2 regions of the Micromonospora parathelypteridis genome follow, and region 1 is predicted to be linked to the other one. Evidence: riboswitches for the same ligand, from Rfam matches in the RefSeq annotation. Region 1 holds a riboswitch; the other holds the start of a gene.
The links. Region 1 has a riboswitch for thiamine pyrophosphate ahead of thiE (thiamine phosphate synthase). Riboswitches for the same ligand answer to the same signal wherever they lie in the genome.
Positions count from the first base shown of each region.

Region 2: another riboswitch for thiamine pyrophosphate. It lies ahead of HNR20_RS07510 (ECF transporter S component); the one in region 1 lies ahead of thiE (thiamine phosphate synthase).

Region 1 covers NZ_JACHDP010000001.1:2,426,001-2,429,401, forward strand. Annotated here, with positions in the region: gene thiO (glycine oxidase ThiO) at 1-1,019, opposite strand, end outside; gene thiE (thiamine phosphate synthase) at 1,013-1,639, opposite strand; TPP riboswitch at 1,634-1,743, opposite strand; gene HNR20_RS10625 (ThuA domain-containing protein) at 2,056-3,401, shown strand, end outside.
Region 2 covers NZ_JACHDP010000001.1:1,760,506-1,763,906, forward strand. Annotated here, with positions in the region: gene HNR20_RS07495 (sugar isomerase domain-containing protein) at 1-237, opposite strand, end outside; gene HNR20_RS07500 (AAC(3) family N-acetyltransferase) at 234-1,040, opposite strand; gene HNR20_RS07505 (alpha/beta fold hydrolase) at 1,070-1,900, opposite strand; TPP riboswitch at 2,009-2,113, shown strand; gene HNR20_RS07510 (ECF transporter S component) at 2,189-2,782, shown strand; gene HNR20_RS07515 (ABC transporter ATP-binding protein) at 2,925-3,401, shown strand, end outside.

The DNA.
Region 1 (3,401 bases):
GGGGTGAGCACGATGCCGTGTCGGTGGTGCCCGGTAGCGGCCAGCACGTCCGGCCGGCCGGGCAGCGGTCCGAGGATCGGTGCGTTGTCCGGGGTGCCGGGGCGTAGCCCGGCGGTCGCCTCGACCAGGTCGTACTCGGCCAGCTCGGGCAGCAGGTCGACGCCGGCGCGGAGCAGGCGTTGCACGGCTCCGACGGTGACCGTGGTGTCCGACCGTTCCTCGACCGTCGCGCCGAGCACGACCTCGCCGTCGGCTCGGGGCACCAGGTAGACGGGCTCGCCGTCGGCGTACCCCCGGATCACGTGCCGGAAGCCCGGCGCGACGCCATCGGGCGCGCGGAGCCGGAGGACCTGGCCTTTCACCGGCCGCACGGGCAGGCCGGTGAGTGCGGCGGCCCCGCAGCCGGCGGCGACCACGGTGACCCGGGCGTGCACGTCGGACAAGTGCCGGACCGCGTGCGGCACGAGCACCGCGCCGGCTCGCTGCGCGGCCGTGCGCAGCGCCGGCAGCAGCAGTCGGGGGTCGACCTGGTGGTCGGTGGGCGCGAGCGCGCCGCCGCGCACCCGCGGGGCGAGCGCCGGCTCGCGGTCGCGCAGCTCGGTGGGGCGCAGCCGGGTCACCGGCAGGCCCAACCCCTGCTGGTACGCCCAGAGCCGGCCCGCCTCGGCCAGGTCGTCACCGGTCAGCCCGACCATCAGGGTGCCCTCGGTCCGGTAGCCGATGTCGGCGCCGGTCGCTTCGGTCAGCTCGGCGGCGAACGTCGGCCAGCGGGCGGCGGACGCCAGCAGCAGCTCGGTGAGCTGCCGCTCACCGAAGTACGCCTCGGCGACCGGGGCGAGCATGCCGGCGGCCACCGCCGAGGCCCCCGAGCCGGGTGCCGGATCGTGCACCACCACTCGCAGCCCTCGGGCGGCGCAGCGCCAGGCGATCGCCAGCCCGATCGGCCCCGCCCCCACCACTGCCACGTCCGGCCGGACCCGATCGCTCGATGGCGCTGACGGGGACCGGCCGGTCAGCACGTCAGTGCCTCGATCAGCTCGGCGGTCGCCCGAGCCGGGTCGGCGGCACCGGACACCGCACCGACCACGGCCACCCCGTACGCCCCGGCGGCCCGCAGCACCGGCACCCGGGCGGCGGTCACTCCCCCGATCGCGATGACCGGCACGTCGACGGCGTCGACGACAGCGCGTACCCCGGCGGGCCCGATGGGATCCGGCAGGCCGGACTTCGTGCTGGTGGGGTGGCACGGCCCGACGCCCAGGTAGCTGGCTCCCGCCGCGACGGCCTCGGCCGCTGTTCCCGGCGCGCGGGCGGTGGCTCCCAGCACCCCGGTCGGGCCGAGCACCCGGCGGGCTGCGGCGACCGGCAGGTCGTCGGCTCCGACGTGCCCGCCGGCTGCGCCCACCGCGAGCGCCACGTGCAACCTGTCGTTGACCAGGCAGGTCGCCTCGTACGACGCGCAGAGCGCCAGCACCCGTCGGGCCAGGTCGTACGCCTCGCGGTCGGTGGCGGAATCCTCGACCCGGACCTGCACCACCAGGTCGGCGCGGGCCGCCGTGAGGGCGGCCCGGACCACGGTGAGTGGGTCCCGCCCGGGTCGGGTGTCGGTGATCAGATGCAGTCGCCCTAGGGACGGCACGGCAACGCTCCTCCCTGCGCCGGCATTACCCGGATCAGGTTCAACGGTCGGGGGCTGTCAGCCCCCCTCTCAGCCCGGTACACCGGGCTCCCGTGGGTTACTTGCGTGTCACCGTACGACAGATCCGCCGGCCTGCCAAGGCGGGGTCTCGGCGGCGACCGGCCAGCCGGACCGCGCGGCGACGAGCGAAATCGATGGGCCGATTCATGCGGTCCTGTTCGGAATGTCGCCCGCCGTTGCAGAACCGTTACCCGCCGGCATCTTGCCGGACATTGAGCCAGCCGAATTAATTTGTTCAGCGATTCGACAAAAATGTCGGCGGGGCACCCTGGCACGGTGTAACCGCCGACTCCATCTGGGACGGTCTTCGGCGAGCCGGCTCCCGCGAGCCCTGTCACTACGACACAGGAGGCGGCGTGTCCCGTTCTCGTCGTGCCCGCGTACCCATCACCGCGACCTTCATCTCCCTAGCTCTCGCCTCGACGACACTGTTCGGTACGCCCGCTCAGGCGGCACCGACGGCCACGCAGGTTCCCCCGCGAGAGGCACCAGCCGCCGCCCCGGTCACCCAGGTGGCGCCGAAGGTAGCGAAGGCAGCCGTCGATCCCTACTCCGTCCTGGTCTTCTCCAAGACCGCCGGCTTCCGGCACGACTCCATCCCCACCGGCATCGCCGCCATCCAACAGCTCGGCACCGCCAACGGATTCACCGTGGACAGTTCCGAGGACGGCGCCGTATTCAGCGACGCCAACCTGGCGAAGTACAAGGCCGTGATCTGGCTTTCCACCACCGGCGACGTCCTCAATGCCGAGCAGCAGGCGGCATTCGAGCGCTACGTACGCGCCGGCGGCGGTTACGTCGGCATCCACGCCGCCTCGGACACCGAGTACAGCTGGGCCTGGTACGGCGATCTGGTCGGCGCGTACTTCGCCAACCACCCGGCCAACCAGCAGGCCACGGTCAAGGTGGAGGAACACGCCCACCCGTCCACGGTCGGGCTGCCGGACCGCTGGTCCCGGTTCGACGAGTGGTACAACTTCCAGACCAACCCGCGGCCCGACGTGCACGTGCTGGCGAGCCTGGACGAGAAGAGCTACACCCCGGGCGCAGGGGCGATGGGTGCCGACCACCCGACCGCCTGGTGCCAGGACTTCGACGGCGGCCGCTCCTGGTACACGGGAGGCGGACACACCCGGGAGTCGTACGCGGAGCCCGAGTTCCTGTCCCACCTGCTCGGCGGCATCCAGACCGCGGCCGGTGCGGTGGAGGCGGACTGCGGGGCCACGAAGACCTCGAACTTTGAGAAGGTCTCGCTGGACAGCAACACCAGCAACCCGATGGAGCTGGACATCGCGCCCGACGGGCGGGTCTTCTACATCGAGCGCGACGGTCGCGTGCAGATCGTGAAGCCGGACACCGGCAGCACCGTCACCGCCGTCGACCTGGACGTCTTCACCGGCAACGAGGACGGTCTGATCGGCATCCGGCTCGACCCGGACTTCGCCACCAACAAGTGGGTGTACCTGTACTACGCGCCGAACGACGGCGTCACCCGCAACCTGCTGTCCCGGTTCACCGTGACCGGCGACACCATCGACCTGGCCAGCGAGAAGCAGGTGCTGCGGGTCGACACCCAGCGCAACACCTGCTGCCACGCGGGCGGCAGCATGGCCTTCGACAGCGCCGGCAACCTCTACCTGGCCACCGGTGACAACACCAACCCGTTCGAGTCGAACTCGTACTCGCCGCTCGACGAGCGGCC
Region 2 (3,401 bases), 670 kb from region 1:
CAGCACCAGGTCGCGCAGCGCGATCCGGTTGGTCGGCACCAGACCGCCCGCCCGTCCGGCGATCTCCATCGCGAGGGCCTCCGAATGCCCGGTGCCGAACGCGTGCACCACGCCGTCGGCGCGTACAGCCTCGGCGATCAGGTCGGCGGCCCGCCCCACCGCCTCCCGCTGACTGGCGGCCACCTGGCCGATCGTCTCGGTCACCACGGCCAGATAGTCCTCGGCACTCAGCGTCATGCGTCCTCCGTCGTCCGATTGCGGGCCAGCCAGCGCACCGCGAAGTCGACCGCCGCCCGCTGGCGCATCAACCTGCCGGTCCCGTCGCCGACCGGTCCGGTGCGAACCGCCCCGGTGGCCTCCAGGTCCCTGCCCAACGCGTCGAAGTCGTCCGAGTCGAGCCGTACGTCCTGCCACCACACCCATTCGCGACCACCGTCGCCGGTACGCGCGGCGGCGCCCACCTGCTCGCGGGGTGCGCCCGGGCTGCGGTACTCGGCCAGGTGCAGCGAGGTGCTCTTGGAGTGGTCCACGCCCAGCAGCAACACGTCGGCGTCCAGGTCGTAGAGCCGGGCCAGCGGCGAGCCCTCGCCGAGCATGTCGCCGAGGGTGTGCCCGGCCACCACCTGCTCGGCGGCCGGCCCGAGCGCGGCGAACGACACGTGCGGATGCGAACTGCGCATCGCGCCGGGCCAGCCGCGAACCGTCTCGGCGAGCACACCCATGAACCGGCTCGGCGTGACCGCCGGGTCGAAGCCCGGCATCTCGGCGCGGATCAGCGGCCACCAGTCCGCCGGCACCGGCGGTCTGCTCCATCCCGCGGGGTCGCTGTTGTCCGGCGTGTGGGTGGGCACCACGATCGTGCCGTCGGGACCGAGCGCGTCGCGCAGGGCGAGCACCACCGCGTGCGGCCCGCCGCAGACGAATCCCAGCGGACGCAGCGCGGCGTGCACCAGCAGCGTCGCGCCGGGGCGTACGCCCAGCACGCGCAGTTGCGCGGCGATCGAGCGCCGAGTGCCCGGCCCGCTGGCGTCCGTCGTCACGATGGCCCTCCCTCGCTGACCCGCACGGTTCAGGCCGTCTTGCCGGCTCGGGCCAGGATCGCCTCGGCGAGCGGGCCTGGCGCCGTGTCCGGGATCCAGTGACTCACCCCGGGCAGCTGCACGAAGCGGTATTCACCGATGACGTTGGCCGCGCACGCCTCGGCGGCGGTCCGGCCGATGGCGACGTCCCGGTCACTCCAGACGTACGTGGTGGGCACCGCGACCGGGCCGACGCCGGCCAGGTCGGCGCGGGACATCGCCCGGTACCAGTTCAGCGCGGCGGTGAGCACCCCCGGCTCGCGCATCGGGTCGGCGTAGCGGTCCACCCGGCGCGCGTCGCCCACCCCGCCGAGCAGCTTGCGCAACGCGGTCGCGTGCCACGCCAGCAGCACCTTCTCGGCCTTGTCCGGCTTGCGGAACAGCGCGATGTACGACGAGCGGGCCTTCTGCTGGCTGTCGGTGGCCAGGGCCTGCGCCATCGCCGCCGGATGTGGCACGGACACCGCGGTCAGCGTGCGGACCCGATCCGGGTGCCCGGCGGCGACCGCCCACGCCACGATCGCTCCCCAGTCGTGGCCGACCAGGTGGACAGCGTCCAGCCCGAGGGCGTCGAGCACCGCCACCACGTCGGCGACCAGCTCGGGGATCCGGTAGTCGGCCACCCGGGCGGGTCGGGCGTCCGGCGAGTAGCCGCGCTGGTCCAGCGCGTACGTGCGCAGCCCGGCCGCGTGCAGCGTCGGCACGACGTCGTCCCATTCGCCGCTGTGCTGCGGGAAACCGTGCAGCAGCAGGGCGGGTACGCCGTCCGGCGGTCCGCCGGCGGTTACCTCGAACGTGAAACCTCGCGCGTCGACCCGCATGATCGGAAGCGTACCCAGCCGACGGCGAGTCGGTCGCTCCCCGCAGGTCAGGCGGATGCCCTGCTGGGCTGACGGCCCTGTTCGGTGTTAGCGTCAGCGAGACAACTTCACATCCGACAGGGGAGCGCACAGCGCTGAGAGTGCGGGCACGCCCGCAGACCCTCGAACCTGATCTGGGTAATGCCAGCGCAGGGAGTTCGGTCGACCTCCAGCCGCGCCGCCGTCCGGTGCCACCGGACGCGCGGCGTGCGTCTTCTCCTGGTTCGCAGTCAGAACTGGGAGCAACACATGAATTCCACCACCGACACCAGCCGCTGGCGGACCATCGACATCGTGGTCGCCTCGGTGATCGCGGTCGCCTTCGGCGTCATCTTCTGGGCGTGGGGCCTGGTCTGGAGCGCCACCGAGGGCGCGTTCGCCTTCTTCCCGCCGGCGCAGACGCTGCTCTACGGCGTCTGGCTGATGCCGGCCGTGATCGGCGGTCTGGTCATCCGCAAGCCCGGCGCCGCGCTCTACTGCGAGACGGTGGCCGCCGTCCTGTCCGCGCTGCTGGGCAGCCAGTGGGCCGGCACGGTCATCCCGCAGGGCATCGTGCAGGGCATCGGCGCCGAGTTGGCGTTCGCCGCCTTCCGGTACCGGTCGTTCCGCCTGCCGACCGCGATGCTGGCCGGCGCGCTGACCGGCCTCAGCGCCGCGCTCTTCGACTTCTTCGTCTGGAACGTCGACTACGCGCTGGCCGACTACCGCATCCCGTACGCGCTGCTCACCATCGTCAGCGCCACCGTGATCGCCGGCGCCGGCGGCTGGCTGCTGACCAGGGCCCTGGCCAACACGGGAGTCCTGGACCGCTTCCCGGTAGCCCAGGACCGCGCGCTCATCTGACCACCGCTGTCGACTGCGTTGATCAAGAGGTTTGCGTCAACGAACCGCGATTTTCTGACGCGAACCTCTTGATCAACAGGTGAGACGCGGGACGCGGGGCGCGGGGCGGCGGGGGTGCGGGGGCCGGGAGGGGGTGGGTTTGGTGGGCGAGGTTTCGCTGCGGGGGTTCGGGTGGCGGCACGCTGGGCGGCGCGCCTGGGCTGTGCGGGGCGTTGACCTGCGGGTCGAGGCTGGGGAGCGGGTCCTGCTGCTCGGGCCTTCCGGGGCCGGCAAGAGCACCCTGCTCAGCGCCCTGGCCGGGCTGCTGCCCGAGGACTCCGGCGAGCAGGAGGGCGTCGTCGAGATCGACGGGCTCGACCCGCGCAAGGGACGGGAACGGGTCGGCATCGTCTTCCAGGACCCGGAGACCCAACTGGTGATGGCGCGCTGCGGCGACGACGTCGCGTTCGGGCTGGAGAACCGCGGGGTACCGACCGACGAGATCTGGCCCCGCGTGGACGAGGCGCTGCACCGGGTCGGCTTCCCGTACCCCCGCGACCGCAACACCGCCGCGCTCTCCGGCGGCGAACAGCAACGCCTCGCCCTGGCCAGCGCGCTGGCCCTGCGCCCCGAGTTGCTG